4 regions of the Ruegeria sp. AP11 genome follow, and region 1 is predicted to be linked to each of the others. Evidence: riboswitches for the same ligand, from Rfam matches in the RefSeq annotation. Region 1 holds a riboswitch; each other region holds the start of a gene.
The links. A riboswitch is a leader RNA that binds a small molecule or an ion and turns the genes downstream of it on or off. The one in region 1 is predicted to bind cobalamin.

Region 1 (5,117 bases):
GCGCGGCATTTGGGGTGCTTTCGTGGTGACGGGCGGATCACCAGTAAAACATGAGAGTTATACTATCAGAAAGTCTAAAATACAGGCTTTTGGCGGCTCTGGTTCTTTCGAGCCTGATGCGGGATGCGCCATCAACGCATCCCGCTTGTATTTCAAATCAGCTCTCGCCTTTGGGCTCAAGTGCCTGCAACAACGTGCCAAGGTTGTGCTGGAACATTGCCAGATAGCTTGTGGCGGGGCCGCCGCGCTCGGACAGCGCGTCAGAGTACAGGCGTCCTCCGATCTCGATCCCGGTTTCATCCGAAATCTGCTTTACCAGTGCCGGGCTGGTGATGTTTTCAACAAACAGGGCAGCGACCTTTTCGTCGCGTAGCTGTGTGATCAGCGTGGCAAGTTCTTGCGCCGAAGGTTCGGCTTCGGTGTCGATCCCGACCGGCGCGATAAAGTTCAGGCCGTAGGCATCCGCCAGATACCCGAACGCATCATGCGCCGTTACGACTGTGCGGCGATCAGCTGGCAGTTCGGCCAGTTTCGCTTTGGTCTCGCTGTCCAGCTTTGTCAGCTCGGCAATATAGGCCTCGGCATTGGCGGCGAAGTCATCTGCGCGATCCGGCATCGCCTCGGACATCACGGCGGTAATGTTCTGGACATAGATCACGCCATTGGTCAGCGCATTCCAGGCGTGGGGGTCGATTGCGCCGTCAACCTTGACGGGGATGACGCCTTCGGTGGTGACGAATACCGAAGCTTCTGTTCCGGATTCGGCGATCAAGGTATCCGACCAGGTTTCGAAACCCAGACCATTGACGAAGATCAGATCTGCCTGAGCCACCGCTTTCGCGTCTTCAACGGAAGGCTGATAGACATGAGCATCGGCATCGGGGCCAACGATGGTGGTGACATTCGCATGGTCACCCACGACCTGTTCGACCATATCGCCCAGGATCGAGAAGCTGGCGACGATGTTCAACTCGTCCGCAGCGGCGGGCAGGCTGGACAGCGCAAGAAAGGCCGAAGCCAACCCGGCGGAGATGGATTTGCAAAAGGTCATTGAGGTCTCTCTTCTGCTGAGGATTGTGACAAGGAGGCGTTTGTTTGGTCGGACGGCTTGCGCAGTCGCCCGCCGAATCCGAGGGGTCCCAAGAGGGCCGAGATCATGAAGAACGCGCCGGCGGTCAGCACGATGGCAGGGCCGGAAGGTGTTGCGGGGAACAGATAGGACAAGGTCAGCCCGACCCAGCAGCTTCCCAGTGCAAACAGAAAGCCAAGGCCCAGTTGTCCGGTGATGGTGCTGGACCAGTATCGCGCCGATGTCGCGGGCAGGATCATCAGGCCCACAGCCATCAATGTGCCCAGAGTCTTGAATGCAGCGAGCAGGTTCAAAACCAGCAACAACATAAAGGCCTGTTCGATAAGCCATGGGCGTTTCGTCTGGGCCTCGAAGAACACGGGATCGCAAGTGCTGACGATCAGCGGTCGCAGAAGCACAGCAAAAGACATCAGCGTGAATGTCGCGACAGACCCGACCAGGATCATCGAGGCATCGTCGATCCCCAGGATCGACCCGAACAGAAAGCTCTTGAGTGGCACCGCAGAGCCCGCGGCCGACAGGATGAATATACCGACCGCCAGGGCGATCAGATAAAGTGAGGCCAGGCTGGCATCGCTGCGCAGGATTGTTTTGCGGGCCAGAAACGCCGTCAGGATGGCCACGCCGACCCCGGCGATCAGCCCTCCGATCAGCAGCGAAAAGACCGACAGCCCCGCTGTCACGAAGCCGATGACAACGCCGGGCGTGATGGCATGGGCCATGGCCTCTCCGGCAAGCGACAAGCGGCGCAGAACCAGAAAGGCCCCAACCGGAGCGACAGATGCGGACAGCACCGTGGTTGCCACGAAGGCACGGCGCATGAAGGCGAAGCTCCACATCTCAGATAGGATATCAAGCATGACTGCCTCCGGACTGCACGCCTCGGAACATCCAGGACACTTGGCTTGCGGAAAGATAATTCTGCGCGACAAGGCGGTCAGGCGTCAGAACCGTGTCAACCGGCCCATAGCTTGCAGTCTCACCGCCCAGCAGCAGCGCATGGCTGCAATGGTCAAGAACCGAAGAAAGATCATGCACGACAAGAACCACCGCACGCCCTTCCTCGCGCCAGCGATCGATCAGCGTCAGCAGATGAGCCTCGGTGCTCTGATCGACGGCGGCAAAAGGCTCATCCAACAAGATCATGGGCGCGTCCTGCATGATCACACGGGCAAACAGTGCACGCTGCAACTGGCCCCCCGACAACGTGTGCAGCGACCGGTCTGCAATGTTCAGGACCCCGGCTGCATCCAGCGCCGCATCAACCCGCGCCTTGGTGTCACGATCCAGACGTCCGCGCAGGCCGAACCCTTTCCAGGCCCCCATCGCCGCCAGATCGCGGACCCGGATTGGGAAACGCCGGTCAAACTCGGTCATCTGCGCAAGATACCCGATCTCGCGCGGTGTTCCGCCGGGCCAAGTCAGTTTGCCCGCCAATGGGTCCATCAGGCCCATCAACATCTTTATAAACGTGCTTTTGCCCGAGCCATTGGCACCCAGCACGGCCAGCGTCGACCCGCGCTCGATATCCATCGACAGGCCACGAAACAGCGTAAGTCCCGGGTACCCGAGCGCCAGATTGCGGATTTCCAGCACCGCCGACATCAAAGCACCGCCAGAATGCAAAGCCAGAGGATTGCGGCCGCAATCAGGGCGCAACCGATCAAGGATGCGATGCTCATATTCGTCAGACAGAACCCGCGCATTTTCAGCGATCGCCCGCCGGAGTCACCGCGGCTCATGACGTGCACGCTTTCGGTTGTACCAAATACGCGATGCGGTTTTGGCCAGAGCGGCCATTTGGGTCTAGCCCATGATGTTGAGTATCGATTGTCCGACGCATCGCCGCCTCCGCTGAGACGGGGTCGTGGCAGAACGATGATGTAGGTCAGCGGCTAGCGCTTCAAACATTTATCTCTCCCTCCGGGACACCCCGCCCGGTTCAGTTAATATTCGGATGGCAGGTCTCCTGACTTGCGGATCATCGCTACCCCGAACCTTCCCAGGCTTCCCCGCTTCGGGGGCCCAGTGGTTTTTTCGGGGTCGCTCTCCGCTTACAGTTGCGGGGGCAGTCACGGAATTGGTGGCCTAGATCGGCACCGCACCGCGTTCCCATTTCATCTCGCCGACTCAATGCCGTTGAGAACCATCGCAGGCAGATAACGTTGCGCGCATAAAATGGTCAAGGATCAAAATGGCGGTAAGGATTGAATGTCTGTTACAATCGCGGGTGTCTCTGGGCTGGTGCCAATGACGCTGTCGCATTCGCGAGATGAAGTGCCTTAAACTACCACTTGGGGCGCCGCAGAAACGCGACGCCCCAAATAATGTCACATCTGAGGTTAACGCCTCGGTGTTCAGGTTAGCGAAGGACCACCACGCTGCAGTTGGCATGCCGCACAACACGCGCAGCCGTGGAGCCGAGAAACAGATCTGAAAACCCCGGGCGGTGCGAGAAGACTACAACGCAATCGGGTTTGTGCTTCTTCTGCCAGCTCAGAATCGTGTTGGTGGAATGACCTGCGACCACATGGATCTCAACCTCTTCCGAGCCAAGTTCTTTGCGCAGGTCGTCCGAGACCCCATCAATGCTCTTCTGCATCTGGTCTTCAGGGAAGTACGAGCCGATGTAAGACGGCAACTCTTCCAGAATGGACAACACGGAAATCCGACCACCTTCGTTCAGCAGTTTTTGTGCTGCAGCAATTGCGGGGCCGTATTCCGAACCATGTCCTGGCGCGACGGGAACAAGTATGTGATTGAACATCTGATTTAGCCTTCTACTTCAGCGCGTTGGGCAACCAGGTTGCGATTTCCGGGAAGATAAAGATCAACGTGAGGCCGACGAACTGCAACACCACGAAGGGGCCAACCGAGTTGTAGACATCGCCCATGCTGACGTCCTTGGGCAGCACCCCTTTGATCCAGAACAGAACGAAACCGAACGGTGGTGTGAGATAGGCGATCTGGATGTTCACGATGAACAGCGCGCCGAACCACAGTTTGTCGATCCCCAGCTCATCCACGATCGGAATGAACAGCGGAGTGCACAACAGGATAATGGCCCAGTCGTCCATCACCATGCCCAAAATCAGGATGATCAGCATCATCATCAGCAGGATGCCGGTCGCCCCGCCAGGCATGGACAGAACCAGGTTCGTCAACAGATCCTGACTGCCCAGCGTGTTGAACACATTAAGGTAGATCGTGGCACCGATCAGGATCCATAGACCCATACCGCTGAGCTTGACCGTGGAAACCAGAGATTCAACCAGAACCTCTTTGGTCAGTTTGCCATAGATGAAGTTGATGATGAATGCGCCTGCGGCACCAAAGGCTGCCGCTTCGGCCGGGGTGGCGATGCCGCCCCAGATGACACCCAGCACAACAACGATCAGCAGAGCGAAGGGCCAGATGCTCAGCACAGCGCCAACTTTTTCCCGCGCTGTAAACTTCTGATCTGCGGGCAGGGCAGGGCCCAGCTCTGGCTGAATACGGCAACGGACGCCGATATAGATCGTGTAGAACGTCGCCAGCATGAGGCCCGGCATCAAACCGGCCATGAACAAATCACCGATCGAGACCTTGGCCAGCAGACCGTAGAAGATGAACGGAACGCTTGGCGGGATCAGGGCACCCAGTGCGCCGCCCGCGGCAATACAGCCGATGGCGATCTTGCGGTCATACTTGTACCGCATCATCGAAGGGTAGGCGATCTGTCCCATCGTAGTGGTTGCCGGGGGTGTTATACCGGTGATGGCTGCGAAAACGGTACAGACCTGAACGGTCCCCATGGCCAACCCGCCATGGACATGCCCGATCAGCTTGTAGACCGCGTCATAAGCGGCCTCGGCTATGCCGGAAAATCGTATGAGCGACCCCATGAACAGGAACAGAGGGACCGTCACAAGGATCGAGCTCCACGGGGTAGAGTAGAATGCGCTCGGCACGGCCAGCAGGGCGCGTGGTTCGATCAGCATCGCAAACATGACGGCTGTTCCACCCAGGCCAAACGCAACCGGCAAGC
Region 2 (5,117 bases), on a different contig from region 1:
GATCAAACGGCTGTTTGCCAAGGGTCACGAGGAAACGCGCAAACGTGTCTCTGCACCCGTGGGGTCAGTGCCCGTTACGCTGCACAGCTATTTTTCATTCTGTGCCCCCGATCGGGGGCTGGCGTTGCTGGCGGCGGCTCAGGCCGCTGCGGTGCGATCCCACATTGCCGGTACCGAGTGGGAGGGTCTAACCATCCTCGCAGCCACGGCCCCCGCCAAATTCGGAGGCCGCGCCGGTCCTCGTTATTACACGCATGTTCCTGCGGGCGATGTTTCAATCCGCCACGTGGCCGACTTGCATGTCTTCCCCAATGAACTGCGGGCAGTGCGAGTAACGGGTGCGCAGCTGCACGATTGGCTCGAGATGTCCGCTGGTGTGTTCAATCAGCTTTCGACCCATCGGCCCACTCATCTGATCAACCCAAGGCGCGCAGGATTCAATTTCGACAGTCTGCATGGGGCGACCTATCAGATCGACCTGTCACAACCGGCCCGGTTCGATGCAGCCGGACGTCTGAAGGATTCAGCGCATTCGCGCATTCGATCCCTGAAGGTCAACGGACGGCTGGTGACGCCCGAGCAGGAATTTATCGTCGCGACCAACAATTACCGTGCCAATGGCGGGGGTCACTTCCCAATCGCCGCGCAGGTTTGCCCTATCGCTTTGCCCGCGCGGCTCATTCACCATGTGCTGCGCGATTATCTGGCGGGCAAACTGCCCCGGGACCCGCTGGAACAGGCTCCACGTCCCTTCTCTCTGACCCCGATGAACGGGGCGGAGGTCATTCTGACCACCGGCCCCGCCGCGCAAGCCTATCTGCATGAGCTGGCCGAATACGATCCGCAGGTTCTGCCCGTGGATTGCGATGGGTTTCTGCCCATTCAACTGACCCTCTGACGGGTTGCCAATACCATCCGACGCGCCTATATGAAGGGTCGAGAGGTTGGCGCGGGCGAGCGCCTCGCCAACCTGGTCAGGTCCGGAAGGAAGCAGCCACAACGAGTCCCGCTTGGGTCGATGTCCAGCCTCTCACTTGAACCAACCTATCAGCCGCAGGAGGGCTTTATGATTGTAGCAAAGACCCTTCGGGCAGCCCGGTTCTGATCCAGCGCGATTTTCTGACTGCCTGAACACATGACCAACGGGTGCGCGATTGCCATCCGTCGGATACTCTGTTTCTGACCACAGGCAGACCAATGACTCTTTCACTATCGGATCTTGGATGGTCCTCTCACTTTGCCGCACAACACGCGGCCAAACCCACATACACCCCGTTTCGCATTAGCGCCGTTCACCGTGACCGGCTGATCGGGCTTGGCCCGAAGGGCGAAGTCCCGTTACTCAGCCCCGACCACCCGACCGGCGAATATGCGGTCGGCGATTGGGTTCTTACGGACGATGACGCCAGCGTGCGGCACCTGCTGGCCCGGCGCAGCCTGCTGCAGCGCCGGGCCGCGGGCACAGGTGCCTCGGCACAACTGATCGCCGCAAATGTCGATGTGCTGTTCATCGTCAGTTCGTGCAATGCCGAATTCAGCCTGCCCAGGCTGGAGCGTTATCTGGCATTGGCGCATCAGGCCGGGTGCTATCCGGTGGTTGTTCTGACCAAGGCCGATACCTCTGACGCGCCAGAATCCTTTGTGCAACAAGCGCAGGCCATCGATCCGTTTCTGACGGTGCTGGCGATCAATGCGCTGGACCCAACGCAGATCGAACAGGTTCTTGCGTGGTGCCCAAAGGGTCAGACCGGCGCATTGGTCGGGTCGTCTGGTGTTGGCAAGACCACGCTGGCCAATGCCATGACCGGGCAGGATCAAGCCACGGCAGGCATTCGCGAGGATGACGCGCGGGGCCGTCACACCACGACGGCACGGGCCTTGCACCAGATGCGCAACGGTGGCTGGCTGATCGACACACCGGGCATGCGCGCTTTGCGTTTGCTGGATGCGCAGGACGGGGTGGATGAGGTTTTCTCGGACCTCATCAAGCTCAACCAAGGCTGCCGGTTCTCGGACTGCCAGCACGACACCGAACCCGGCTGTGCGGTTCAGGCCGCGGTCCAGAGCGGTGTGCTCGATCCATCGCGGCTGGAACGATGGCGCAAGTTGCGACGCGAGGATCAGCGCAACTCGGAAACCATCGCCCAGTCCCGCGCGCGGGACAAAGCGTTCGGGAAAATGGTGCGCGGCGTCATGCAGCAGAAAAAGTCCCGCAAGGGGCTGTGACACAACTGGTCCCGTCTGTTCAATCAATCAGGCGGGGCCAGACAGCCGCGTTGCGTCGGGCAAAGGCACCGATATGCCCGACCTTCGGCAACCCGAACTCCTGCGGTGACAAAAGGTGACGGCAGGCCTTCGGGCCATAGAGATCGGCAAGCCGCCATACGGCTTCGGGCGGCACCATCTGGTCATCAGCAAAGGCAAACAGATCGACGCGTCCGCCTGCAGTGGCCCAGCGCGCCTGTGGCAGTGTCTCTCCGATCTCGGGCAGATAGCTTTCGGGCGCGGTGCACCATTTGCGCCACTGCCAATAGACCGGCGCGGGCAGGTCTTCGCCAAAACCGACCGCCTTGCCCGGCAGATATCCCAGCGCCCGGACCATCAATGGCGCATGGCCATACCAGAACAACGCCGCCAGCGCGCGATAGAGCCACGGATGATCCCCGAGCGTCACCAGGCCCGAACAGACACAGATCATCCGGTCGATCTGCTCGATATCCGATTGCACCGGCCCCAACATAGATCCGAGCGAGTGGCCAATGCTCCACAGTTGAGCACCCGGAAAACGCCGCCGCATCTCCGCCCGCGCGGCGGGGATGTCGACCAGCGCCCAGTCCGCCATCGTCACTGTCGACGCCTTTTGCGCCCCGGTCAGTGAATGGCCGAAATCCCGGTAGTCATATGTCAGGCAGGCCATGCCGCGTTCCGCCACCAGCCAGCGCGCGAAATGCTGGTAATAATCGCGGGGCACGCCGGTGGCGCCGTTGATCACCACCACCGTTTCCGGCTGAGACGCGGGCAGGTACAGACGGGCGGACAGCATCGCGGGTCCGGCGGGAAACCGGAAATCCTCTGTCATGATGGTCTGTTGCGTGTCCAGCATGTGAACCTCTTGGCGTCGCGCATCACCTGAACTGATCAGTTCATTTGATCAATACCAAGTCAAGGTTGACGTGGCTGGACCAAAGGTCAGCCTGCGACTTTCAATCCGCTTGACTCGGAATGCGGCGAACCGCTAGCGATGGCGTGATGGTTCTCGCGCCCCCAATCCGGGGCCGGGATGAAAAGGGAACACGGTGCGGTTCTGACCGGAAGCTGCCGGAACGAACCAAATCCGCGACTGCCCCCGCAACTGTAAGCGGTGAGCAATGCCGGAAGACCACTGGCCATATGGCTGGGAAGGTCGGCAAAGCGACGACCCGCAAGTCAGGAGACCTGCCATCGGAATCGAAACTGAATCTCGGGCGGGGTGTCCGGGCAGGTCCTGACGTCACAGCGCCGTCCTACCTGTTTCACGCCCTCGCCCTGCGCGCGGAGGGCGCATCTATGATCTGGAAGACCGACACACATGAATTCGCGGCGACCGTGTGCCAACGGACCGGCAAACCCTGCCCGGCTCTGGCGCGTATGGCGCGGGCGCTGACGCAGGCCGTCTCGACCGCGCGGCCAGTGACCACATCCGAGTTTCAGGTGGAAGGCAGCAGCGAACTGACCCATTGCGCGGAAGGCTGCACCGCCCGTTTTCGCGCCTGCCCTGATCAGGTGCGCGTGTTCTGCGGAACCGTTCCCGGGATCGAGACCGAGATGCTGGACGGTTATGCGGACATGATGTTCGGCACCTCATTCGCCACCCTACCCGCAGGGCTGCTGGCGAACCCGCCCTGCGCCATGCTTGAAGCGTCGGTGCTGGCCCCGCGCCCTCAGGCCGAGCCGCAGCATATGGCCTGCGCCTGATCTAACGTTGCAACGGGACCCGGGCCGGCGTAGCGGCCCAGGCCATCTGTCCGTCGGTTTCGACCGCGCAGGGGCGCAGCGCCCGCAGACGCTCCAGCGCTGTTTCGGGACGCTCGCCGCATTCGACCATCAGACGCAGCACAACCATACCCGAGCGGCCGCAACCGCCTCGGCAATGCACCAGAACCCGGCCTCCGCCGGACAGGGCCTGCCGGGCGGCCGCGCTGACCTGCGGCCAACGCTCCTCGACAGCTTCGGGCGGGGCGCCGAAATCCTCGATCGGAAGATGGACCCAGCGGCTCGCCCGGGCCTGTATGTCGGTCCCGAAATTGCGCGCGCCATCCTGCAGCATCTCAACTTCGGTGGTCATCGACAGGACCAGACCCGGCTTCCAGCCCGCGATCAGGTCCAGATCGCCGTCATAATCCCCTCCGCGCCCCGGCATCGACGTCAGGGCCAGCGTGCCCCCGCCAACCTGCAAGGCGTATATCACCAGTTGCGACATAAAACCCCCCATCAAACAAACCTATAAAAACTGGTCTTTGAAATCTGTCCGACCAGTGTAAGCCGCATCGGGTCGCTTTCCAAAATGAAAATCATCCGGGCGGGCGGTGGACGCGGGCAGCGGCGGCCTCTACGCTGCGGCAGAACTCGAATCCGCGAAAGCAGACATGACCGACACGCCCAGCCCCGCCTATCAGGTGCTTGCCCGCAAATACCGCCCGGAAACCTTTGCCGATCTGGTCGGTCAGGACGCCATGGTCCGCACGCTGAAAAATGCGTTCGAGGCGGACCGGATCGCGCAGGCCTTCATCATGACCGGCATCCGCGGCACCGGCAAAACCACCACCGCCCGGATCATCGCCAAGGGCATGAACTGCATCGGCCCCGATGGCGAAGGCAAACCCACCACGGAACCCTGCGGCCAGTGTGAACATTGCGTCGCCATCATGGAAGGCCGCCATGTCGATGTGATGGAGATGGACGCCGCCAGCCGCACCGGCGTCAATGACATCCGCGAGATCATCGACAGCGTTCGCTATCGCGCCGCCAGCGCGCGCTATAAGATCTACATCATCGACGAGGTCCACATGCTCTCGACCAGCGCTTTCAACGCGCTGCTCAAGACGCTTGAGGAACCGCCCGAGCACGTGAAGTTCATC
Region 3 (5,117 bases), on a different contig from region 1:
ATCCAACCTAAAGCGTGTTACCTACATTCACCGCGGGAGATGAGTTGCGTCATTTCTCAGGGCCGCTTTGGGCTCGTTCCTGACCTCGGATGCGAAACGGTATTTGCCAAATTTGGAAGGCTTGGACTGGTATCGGCCCAATCCGAACCTTCGCTGAGTATTCAAGATGCCGCGGCCGCGGCCCGCAAAGCCTTCATTCGCTGCAGGCGCATGATCGAGTCGCTGTCAAAGGTCTAGATCGCGGGACCAAGCGGGCTTTCATTCCATTTCAGCCTATGTCCGCTTTTGAGTAGCTCACGAAACGTTCGCCTGTCGCTTGTGCAGAAGCCACACAAAGAAACACCCGCCGACCAATCCGGTCACAATCCCGATGGGCATGTCTTCGGGGGCCATGATGGTGCGGGCCACGACATCCGCCCACAGCACGAACAGGCCACCCACGGCCGCAGAGGTGGGCACCAGGCGGCGGTAATCTCCGCCGACAATCAGTCTGGCGATATGCGGCACCATCAGTCCCACGAATCCGATCATCCCGGAAAAGGCCACCATCACGCCGGTGATCAGGGCCCCGATAACAAAGACGCTCAGGCGAAACCGCACGACGTCCAGCCCCAGCGAGGATGCCGTTTCATCACCGATCGTCATGGCGTTCAGATCGGCAGAGCGTAGATACATCCAGCCCAGACAAGGCAGCAGGATTGCCAGCGGATAGATCAGATGTGACCATTGCGCCAGGCCCAGCCCGCCCAGCATCCAGAACACAACGGTATGGGTGGCGCGTGGATCACCCAGAAAGATCAGGATGTTCGCGCCCGCCATGATGATGAAAGAAATCGCCACACCCGTCAGAACCAGCCGGTCCGCACTGGTGGCTGACGCAAAGCTCGAAACACCCAAGACGAGCGCTGTAGCGCATAATGCCCCAACAAAAGCCAGCAACGGTACAGTCAGGAGACCCAGAAACAGCCCGGTATGTAGCAATGCGAGGATCGCGCCAAAGGCCCCGCCAGACGAAATGCCCAGCAGATGCGGGTCCGCCAAGGGATTGCGCGTCACCGCCTGAAGTGATGCTCCGACCGCAGCCAACCCTGCCCCGACCATTGCCGCCAGCAGGGCACGGGGAAAGCGGATATCCCAGACAATCGCCGATTTGCCTTTTGACCAAGTAACGTCGATCTGGCCGGGGGCAAGTTTATCAAGAACCACCCCCCAAACCGTGCCGGCGGGGATGGGCACCGCGCCGACACTCACAGCAAAGGTCACCGAAACAGCAAACAGAAGGATCACCAGCGAAACAGAGGCAGGCAAGTGCCAACGTCTTCTGGGTCGGGATGTGCTGACTGCTTCGGTGTACATAGATCAGTTGCTCCAGAAGGCCGAGGCGAGGGTCTTGATCGCCTCGATGTTGCGGGGCCCGGGGGTTGCCTCGACATATTCCAGCGTCACGAACCGATCATTCTTGACCGCGTCAATATCAGCAAATGCCGGGTTCGACATCATGAACTCGCGCTTTTGCTCTGCAGTCACATTGCCGTAGTTCACGATCACGATCATTTCCGGGTTGCGCTCGACGACTTCTTCCCAGGTCACCGTGGCCCAGCTCTTCTCGAAGTCGTCCAGAACATTGCGCCCGCCTGCGGCTTCGATCAGGGCGGTGGGCATGGCATAGCGTCCCGCGGTAAAGGGAGTGTCCTCGCCGCTGTCATAGACAAATACACGCAGCGGTTCGTCACCGGCATCCAGATCGGCGTTGAAATCTGCAAGCTCTGCCTTGTAGCCGTCCACCAGCTCTTGCGCCTGATCCTCGACAGCAAAGATGCGGCCCAGATTCAGCAGATCGGTATACATGTCATCCATGCTGGCCTTGTCTTTTTCACCGATATGGATGCAGCTTTCGGTCAACTCATAGACGTCGATGTCAAACGCGGCCAGGGTTTCGGGCGTGACTTCGCCACCAACCTTCATGCCATAGTTCCAACCGGCAAAGAAGAAATCGGCATCCGCCCCGATCAATACTTCCTTGCTGGGGTATTTCGAAGACAACTCGGGTAGTTGCTCGACTCCTTCGCGCATCTTCTCATCCAGTGTTTTCCAACCAGAGATACCGGTATAGCCCACCATGTGGTCCGCCAGTCCCAGCACCAACATCATTTCGGTCAGGTTGACGTCGTTGGAAATCGCTGCTGTCGGGACTTCGTCAAAGGTAACGGTACGGTTGCAGCTTCGTACCGTGGTTTCTGCCAGTGCCAGGCTTGCTGTACAGGACAGCCCCAATGCCAGGTGGAGTAGTTTCATTCAGGTGATCCTTTAGTTCAGTTGGAAAGAGAAGTGATTGTTCTGACTGCGGCTCAGCTGTTCCAGCCGGGCCGAGACACGAAATGCACCCGACACGAGGTCTTCGGTCAGGACATCCTGCGGGGGGCCGAACACCAGCGACTGGCCATTCTGCATTACCAGAATGTCGTCACAGAACGTGGCCGCCATGTTGAGGTCATGTAGCGACACGACAACGGTGATGTGGAGGTCGCGCACAAGTTCAAGCAGCTCTAGCTGATAATGGATATCGAGGTGGTTGATTGGCTCATCCAGAACCAGCAGCCGCGGCGCTTGCGCCAGGGCACGGGCCATCATCACCCGTTGGCGTTCACCGCCCGACAGGGTGCCGATCTGCCGGTCGCGCAGATGTATCAGCTTGGTTTGGCGCAGCACGTTCTCGATGACCTCGGCACAGTGCTGGCCGGGTGTTGAAAAGCTCTGGCGATGTGGCAAGCGGCCCAATGCCACCACGTCGCGCACCGTCAGGGCAAAGTCATTGGGTTGCTCTTGCAAAACCGCTGCAACCGTTTGGGCAGCGGTCTTCGGCGGCATGGTCCAGATATCTTCACCATCAATCCTGACCGTACCGCTGGACGGCCGATGATACCGATAGAGCGTGCGCAATAACGAGGACTTCCCCGCCCCGTTCGGTCCGACGATCCCCAAAATGCGCCCGGCCTTCAGATGAAAGTTGATTGGATGCAAAATCAGCGGCACCCTGGCCGAGGGCCTCCAACTTACGTTCTCGACATACAGCTCCGCGGCGTTCATTGAACAGGCTCCGCGCTGCGCTCAAGGGCGATGATGCTGGCCGGAACCCGTGCCAGTGTGGATTTGCGCAGCTTGCCTGGTCTGTCGACAGAGCTGCTCCACCCGTCATGTAGATGGGCATAGCGCCGGGCGAATTCGATCAGATCATCGACATCGGTGTCCGGGTCAATATCGCCAAACAAATATGTCGCCTTGTGCGAGCCGTGATAAGCCACCGTGCAGGGTCGATCACATCCCGCCATACAGGCCACGCCCGAGATTTCGAAATCTTCGGGAATTGCGTCCTTGGCGTTTTCAAAAGCCTTTCGCAGCCGGGCGATCAGCTCATAACCAGGCTGGCAGGTTTTGCCCTTGTGTCGGCAAGAGATGCAAACGGTAATTCTGTGTGTGGCAGCCCGGCCCATGTCGCCCTCCGCAAAGTTGCGGGGTTGATTGCGAGCCAGCCATGTTTACGGCTACAGCCGAGTGTTCCATCGTGGTCTCCTTCCGAGGCACCCCGCCCGGGTTGAGTTGCGTTACGATGGCAGGTCTCCTGACTTGCGGGTCGTCGCTTCTCCGATCCTTCCCAGCCTCTCCGGGCCAGTGGCATCATCGGGTCGCTCGCCGCTTACAGTTGCGGGGGCAGTCACGGAATTGGCCAAAGCCGCACCGTATTCCCTGTGTTGGAATCACTTACTCCAACTCCATCAAAGTGAGCGATATCAGCAGATTCGTGGATGCGTCAATCGTGGAATGAGAAACACGTTGCAACACCGAATGTTGTCTTCCATTTCCTTCTGAACGAATACTTTCAGCCGATCGCTCATTCTAAAGACAAGAACCAACAAGTTGCAGCGGTTCATCTGGGTATAAAACGGTCATTCGGGGCACTATGCAGCAATTGTCACCTTGGCTCACAACCGACCAGCGCCCATGCGGCAATGCCTTTGCGGCTGTGGTCAGAAATCGGCACTCGGAATGGCACGCCGATAAAGAAGGCTTTCATTGCCGCCCGGGCAATTCAGATCGGAGGATATTTGATCAAGTTGTGCGGTTAACCTCTTGGTTTGGACATCCGCTCGGATGACGGAGAGCGCCCGAAACGCCGACCAAAGGCTCGCGTGAAATGGGCATGGTCACTGTAGCCTGCGAGCATGGCGATCTCTGACAGGGGGGCCTCGGTCTCCAGGATCAGTGCGCGCGCCCGGTCCAGTCTCACACGATCGAGCAAAATACGGTAGGACAGGCCTTCAGCGTCGAGCCAGCGTTGCAGCGTGCGCCGGGCGACACCGACCATTCGCGCGGCACCGTCGATGTCCGTGTGACCGTCAATCAGGCGTAGCGTGATGACAGCGGCAAGGCGGTCGATGTCGCATTCCTGTCGCCGCAATTTGATTTCCGCGAGAATGTCGCGCGAACTGAGCCGAAGCGCTTGCCTCCCCCTGGACCCCAGCGCGGGACGGGACCAAAGCGCAGCCGATGGGAACGCGATCCCGTCGACAGCTGAATTGAAGTGCCAGGGAATACCTGTAGCGTCTTCGCGCAACGCCGCCTCCAAGCCGGTCCCTGCGGTGCGTGTTTCCATATGCGAAGGCTTCCAATCCGGGCCACAATAGGCCCGCGCTACCTTTGCCATTACGGGCAGAATATGGTCGGCGTGCTGTGTCGCGCCCGCACCTGTAACGGCCGTCTGCCGATAGCTCCACACCACGAGATCGCCTCGTCGGTGCTCAAGTGAAAGTTCCCCGCCGATCTGATGCAGGACGATGCAGCGGGACAACCGCGAGATGGCTCCCGCGAAGGTTGGCGCCTGTAGCGAATAATTCACCCAAAGACCGTACTCGCCGGGCTGCATAGCATTTCCCACACGCAAACCCAGAATTGGATCGCCCGTCAGCCGCGCTGCGCCGTCGAACAGCCTGATAACTGCTCCCAGAGGCACCTGATGCGCCCGGTCATCGACAAGCACGAGCGGCAAGCCTGCGCCCCGAAAGGCGCGTTCGACCGCCTTTGATCCGCTTTGCGCCTCAAGCAGATCCGGCAGCGGACCG
Region 4 (5,117 bases), on a different contig from region 1:
TTGGGCGGGGAAACCCTGCCGGACTGCGTCGCAGTGGTGAATCCGAACCGGCAGGACGAAAGCGGCGATCTGGGCTATTTCTGCGCTGCTGCCGTGGTGTTCCTGATGCTGGTCGAGGCGGGTCGCCAATTGCGGGCCGCCGGTGCCAAAGGGCCGGATCTGATGTCGATGCTGGATCTGGTGGCGCTGGCGACGGTGGCGGATGTCGCGCCGTTGATCGGGGCCAACCGGGCGTTGGTGCGGCAGGGGCTGAAAGTCATGGCCCAAAGGCAGAGGCCGGGGCTGGTGGCACTGTCGGATGTGGCGCGCATGGACACTGCCCCCAACAGCTATCATCTGGGGTTTCTGCTAGGTCCACGTGTGAATGCGGGTGGGCGGATAGGGCAGGCCGATCTGGGCGCACGGTTGCTGAGTACCGACTCGGTCACCGAAGCCGAAGCCCTGTCCGAACGGTTGGATGCTCTGAACGCGGAACGGCGCGACATCGAGAACGCGGTGCGCGCGGCAGCCATGGCACAGGCCGAGGAACGCGGGCTGGACACGCCACTGGTCTGGGCCGCAGGCGAGGGCTGGCATCCCGGCGTGGTGGGCATTGTCGCCTCGCGCCTGAAAGAAACCGCGAACCGCCCTGCCATCGTGATCGGCTTTGACGGTGACGAGGGCAAGGGCTCGGGCCGTTCGGTCTCGGGTGTGGATCTGGGCGCGTCGATCCAGCGACTGGCGACCGAGGGGCTGCTGGTCAAGGGCGGTGGTCACAAGATGGCGGCCGGCCTGACGGTGATGCGCGACCAGTTGGAGCCTGCGATGGCGCGGCTGTCCGAGTTGCTGGCGAAACAGGGCGCAGGGCAAGGCGGCCCAGCCGATCTGAAACTGGACGGGGCGCTGATGCCGGGGGCCGCGACGGTCGATCTGATCGAACAGATCGAAAAGGCAGGACCATTCGGGGCCGCGGCCCCTGCCCCACGCTATGCACTGCCCGACCTGCAGGTGCGCTTTGCCAAACGCGTGGGCGAGACGCATCTGAAGCTGTCTTTGTCCGACGGAATGTCCGGCGGGCTGGACGCCATCGCCTTCGGTGCGTTTGATGGTCCGCTGGGTGACAAGCTGTCAAATCACGGCGGCGCGCGGTTCCATTTTGCGGGCCGGCTTGAGGTTAACACATGGGGTGGGCGCCAATCTGTACAACTGAGGTTGGAGGACGCGGCAGAAGCTGGATAAAGCCTATCTGAAGCCCACCAAAAAACTTTCACATCCCTGCATTTTTCGGCTTGCGGGGGTCGGGGTGAAACCGTAAAAGGCCCTCCACAAGCCAGCGTGGCCCGTTCGTCTATCGGTTAGGACGCCAGGTTTTCAACCTGGAAAGAGGGGTTCGATTCCCCTACGGGCTGCCATTTTGCTTGTCTGGACCCAAGTGGCCCGTTCGTCTATCGGTTAGGACGCCAGGTTTTCAACCTGGAAAGAGGGGTTCGATTCCCCTACGGGCTGCCATTTATCCAATCCTCTCCGCTTCAGCCTTCGATCAGGCCTCATAGATGTTATATCGCGCGGCGCCGACCCGATCGTTCGAGTATTGCGTTTAACTGGATCGGACCGATCCGTTCAACGAGGCAACGCCGCAGCCTGAACAGAATATGCCGCCCAACGACCTCTACAGGTCGCTTTTTCATCCGCTTGATCACAGATCGGCGCGACTCGCTTGACAAGCGGCCTGCCGCTGCCGCATGAGCCTTTCGTTGGTGTCTGCAACAGCAGATGAAAAGGGAATGCGTCAACGGGTTATCCGCCAAACGCAGCCGCCCCCGCGACCGTGACCGGAGAGGGTGCCCAATGCCACTGGCCGCAAGGCCGGGAAGGCGGGACATCCGACAGGGCAGACGCTCTGATATCCGCAAGCCGGGAGACCTGCCAGCGCCCGAAGATGAAACCGGACGGGGTGTTCCGGTGTCGGGTCAAATGTGACCCGCATGAGACCCCGTCCCCCACGTATAGGATTGGGGGGATGAGAGACATGACCGAGACCGCACCGGTTGAGCTGCTGGTCTGCACCACCTGCCGTCGCGGCTTGCCCGTCGAGGATGACGCGCAGCGCCCGGGCACCCTGTTGCATCAGGCTCTGGAACAGGCAGACCTGCCCGATGGCGTCAACCTGAGAGCCGTCGAATGCCTGTCGAACTGCGATCAGGGCTGTTCCATCGTGCTGCGTGGCGGGCCGGATCGCTGGACATTCGTCTACGAGAACCTGAACGAGACCGATCATGTCGACGTCATCGTTGACGGCGCAACCAAATATCTGGCCACCGAGGACGGTCTGGTCAAATGGCGCGAGCGCCCCGAACATTTCCGCAAAAACTGCGCCTCGCGCATTCCCCCGATTGGAGCCTGAGATGAGCAACCTTGAGAAACTCCCCGTCACCGTGATCACAGGTTTTCTGGGCTCGGGTAAGACCACACTGGTGCGCCACCTGATGCAAAACCCGCAGGGCAAGCGTCTGGCCGTTGTGGTCAACGAATTCGGCGATGTCGGTGTCGATGGCGATATCCTGAAATCCTGCGCCATCCCGGATTGCCCGGCCGAGAACATCATGGAGCTGGCCAATGGTTGCATCTGCTGCACCGTGGCCGATGATTTCATCCCTACCATCGAGGCGCTGATGGCGCTGGAACCGCGCCCCGATCACATCCTGATCGAGACCTCCGGCCTTGCGCTACCCAAGCCGCTGCTGAAAGCGTTTGACTGGCCGGATATCCGCTCGAAAATCACCGTGGACGGCGTGATCGCGCTGGCCGATGCCGAGGCCGTCGCCGCCGGTCGTTTCGCCCCGAATGTCGAGGCAGTCGATGCCCAGCGCATGGCTGACGACTCCATCGACCACGAAACGCCGCTGTCCGAAGTGTTCGAGGACCAGATCTCCTGCGCCGATATCATCCTGCTGACCAAGCCCGATCTGGCCGGTCCCGAAGGCGTTGCCAAAGCCAAAGAGATCATCGCCGCCGAAGCCCCGCGCCCGCTGCCCGTGGTCGAGGTTGCCGAGGGTGTCGTGGATGTGCGCGTCGTATTGGGCCTTGAGGCCGCCGCCGAGGATGACATGGATGCCCGCCCGTCGCATCATGACGGCCATCACGACCATGAACATGACGATTTCGAAAGCATCATCGTCGAGCTGCCGGAACAGAGCGATCCGCTGGAACTGGTTGCCAGGATCGAACGTCTGGCCAAGGAGCTGAACATCCTGCGCGTCAAGGGCTATGCCGCTGTTCAGGGCAAGCCCATGCGCCTGCTGGTTCAGGCCGTTGGTGCCCGTGTGCGTCATCAGTACGACCGCCCGTGGGAACCCGGCGAAGAGCGCCGCTCGCGGCTTGTGGTGATCGCCGAGCATGATGACATCAACGAGGCCGCAATCCGCGATATCCTCGTGGGTGTGACCGAGGCCGCCGAGTAAGTCATGCACGTCGTCTTCCGCGAAAGCCACGGGCTCGAGGAAACCGAGACCCCGACCGATCTGGGCCAGAGCCCGGCGGACCTGGTGGTGCTTTCCTTTTCCGACAGTGACCTCGGCGCTTTTGCGGCGGGATGGCATCGTGGCGGCGGACCCGAGGGGCGGATGCCAACGATGCGGCTGGCCAACCTGACGGCGCTGAAACACCCTCTGTCCGTTGACACCTATGTGGAACAGACGCTGGAGGGCGCAAAGGGCATCCTGATCCGCCTGATCGGTGGCGTGCCCTACTGGTCCTACGGCTTGCAGCAGGTTCTGGCGCTGGCGCAGGCCAAGGGCATCGCGCTGGCCGTGCTGCCCGCCGACGGGCGCGAGGATACGCGGCTGGATGACTACTCCACCCTGCCCGTCTCGACCCTGCGACGGCTGGCGCATCTCTGCGACACCGGCGGAGAGGTCGCGGCGCAGGCCGCATTGGCACAGATGGCGCTGGCTGCGGGGCTTTATGCCGGGCCGGTGATGGGGGCCAAGACGCTGCCCGAATGCGGCGCGTGGTGCCCGGATCGCGGCGTGATCCCGGCTGATACGGCATTTGCGGGTGACGCGAAACGAATCGTTGTGACCTTCTACCGCGCCTACCTGACCTCGGCGGACACCGCCCCGGTTGCGGCCCTGATCCGCAGTCTGCGCGCGCGTGGATATCAGGCCGTGGGCCTGTTCGCCCCCTCACTGAAAGCGCCCGCCGCTGCTGACTGGCTCCGAGAAACGATTACGGCGATGCAGCCATCGGCGATCATCAATGCCACCTCATTCTCGGGCAAGGGCGCATCGGGCACGTCTCCTCTCGACGCCGCCAATGTGCCTGTATTCCAGGTCGCCCTCGCTACATCGCGCCGCAAGGCATGGGCCGAGGCGGAACGTGGCCTCTCCCCCGCCGATCTGGCCATGCACGTGGTGCTGCCCGAAGTGGACGGGCGAATTTCGGCGGGCATCGCCTCGTTCAAGGAACCGGGAAAGCGCGATCCGCATCTGGAATATTCCCGTTTCGCCCACCGGGCCGAACCCGAGCGGATCGAGGCCATCATCGACCGTGTCACTGGCTGGCTGGCGCTGAACGACAAACCCAAGGCAGAACAGGTTCCGGCGCTGGTGCTATCCACCTATCCCGGCAAGGATTGGCAGATGGCCCATGCGGTGGGCCTCGACGCGTTGACCTCGGCCGAGGCGATGTTGTCCGATCTGCAGGACGAAGGCTATGACACCGCACCTGCGGTACCGATTGCCGAAACTCTGCTCGACGCCTGGATTTCGTGGTCGCTCGAAGACTATCTCTCCGCGCTGACCGAACTGCCCGAACAACTGCGTACTGATCTGGAAACCGTCTGGGGCAAGCCCGAAGACGACCCAGCCTTCGCTGACGGGGCCTTCCACTTCACCGCCCTGCGTCGCGGCAAAGCGCTGGTCGCGCTGCAACCCGAGCGTGGCACGCCTGAGATGCGCGATGACGATTACCACGACCTCTCGCGCACCCCGCGCCATGGCTATGTTGCCTTCTACCTCTGGCTGCGCAAAGGGCTGGGTGCTGACGCCCTGATCCATATTGGCGCGCATGGCACGCTGGAATGGCTGCCCGGCAAATCCGTCGCCCTGTCCGCCGATTGCTGGCCCGAAGCGCTGATC

Region 2: linked by a shared signal. The riboswitch ahead of ACR3E4_RS10950 (hypothetical protein) and the one ahead of ACR3E4_RS19995 (metal ABC transporter ATP-binding protein) in region 1 are both predicted to bind cobalamin.
Region 3: linked by a shared signal. The riboswitch ahead of ACR3E4_RS02480 (DUF1636 family protein) and the one ahead of ACR3E4_RS19995 (metal ABC transporter ATP-binding protein) in region 1 are both predicted to bind cobalamin.
Region 4: linked by a shared signal. The riboswitch ahead of ACR3E4_RS01335 (DUF1636 family protein) and the one ahead of ACR3E4_RS19995 (metal ABC transporter ATP-binding protein) in region 1 are both predicted to bind cobalamin.

Annotation. Positions count from the first base shown of each region.
Region 1 is NZ_JBQFJB010000002.1:447,966-453,082, forward strand. It holds gene ACR3E4_RS19980 (LysR family transcriptional regulator) at 1-9, opposite strand, end outside; gene ACR3E4_RS19985 (metal ABC transporter substrate-binding protein) at 158-1,051, opposite strand; gene ACR3E4_RS19990 (metal ABC transporter permease) at 1,048-1,950, opposite strand; gene ACR3E4_RS19995 (metal ABC transporter ATP-binding protein) at 1,943-2,695, opposite strand; cobalamin riboswitch at 3,033-3,256, opposite strand; gene ACR3E4_RS20000 (universal stress protein) at 3,453-3,857, opposite strand; gene ACR3E4_RS20005 (TRAP transporter large permease) at 3,871-5,117, opposite strand, start outside.
Region 2 is NZ_JBQFJB010000001.1:2,153,152-2,158,268, reverse strand. It holds gene ACR3E4_RS10970 (bifunctional 2',3'-cyclic-nucleotide 2'-phosphodiesterase/3'-nucleotidase) at 1-898, shown strand, start outside; RNA gene ffs (signal recognition particle sRNA small type) at 938-1,036, shown strand; gene rsgA (ribosome small subunit-dependent GTPase A) at 1,198-2,226, shown strand; gene ACR3E4_RS10955 (alpha/beta hydrolase family protein) at 2,246-3,103, opposite strand; cobalamin riboswitch at 3,232-3,457, shown strand; gene ACR3E4_RS10950 (hypothetical protein) at 3,547-3,954, shown strand; gene ACR3E4_RS10945 (protein-tyrosine phosphatase family protein) at 3,956-4,459, opposite strand; gene ACR3E4_RS10940 (DNA polymerase III subunit gamma/tau) at 4,626-5,117, shown strand, end outside.
Region 3 is NZ_JBQFJB010000001.1:463,121-468,237, forward strand. It holds gene ACR3E4_RS02465 (FecCD family ABC transporter permease) at 295-1,356, opposite strand; gene ACR3E4_RS02470 (ABC transporter substrate-binding protein) at 1,360-2,295, opposite strand; gene ACR3E4_RS02475 (ABC transporter ATP-binding protein) at 2,308-3,087, opposite strand; gene ACR3E4_RS02480 (DUF1636 family protein) at 3,084-3,491, opposite strand; cobalamin riboswitch at 3,593-3,790, opposite strand; gene ACR3E4_RS02485 (AraC family transcriptional regulator) at 4,121-5,117, opposite strand, start outside.
Region 4 is NZ_JBQFJB010000001.1:246,742-251,858, forward strand. It holds gene recJ (single-stranded-DNA-specific exonuclease RecJ) at 1-1,218, shown strand, start outside; tRNA gene ACR3E4_RS01325 (tRNA-Glu) at 1,317-1,391, shown strand; tRNA gene ACR3E4_RS01330 (tRNA-Glu) at 1,414-1,488, shown strand; cobalamin riboswitch at 1,718-1,924, shown strand; gene ACR3E4_RS01335 (DUF1636 family protein) at 2,009-2,383, shown strand; gene cobW (cobalamin biosynthesis protein CobW) at 2,385-3,440, shown strand; gene cobN (cobaltochelatase subunit CobN) at 3,444-5,117, shown strand, end outside.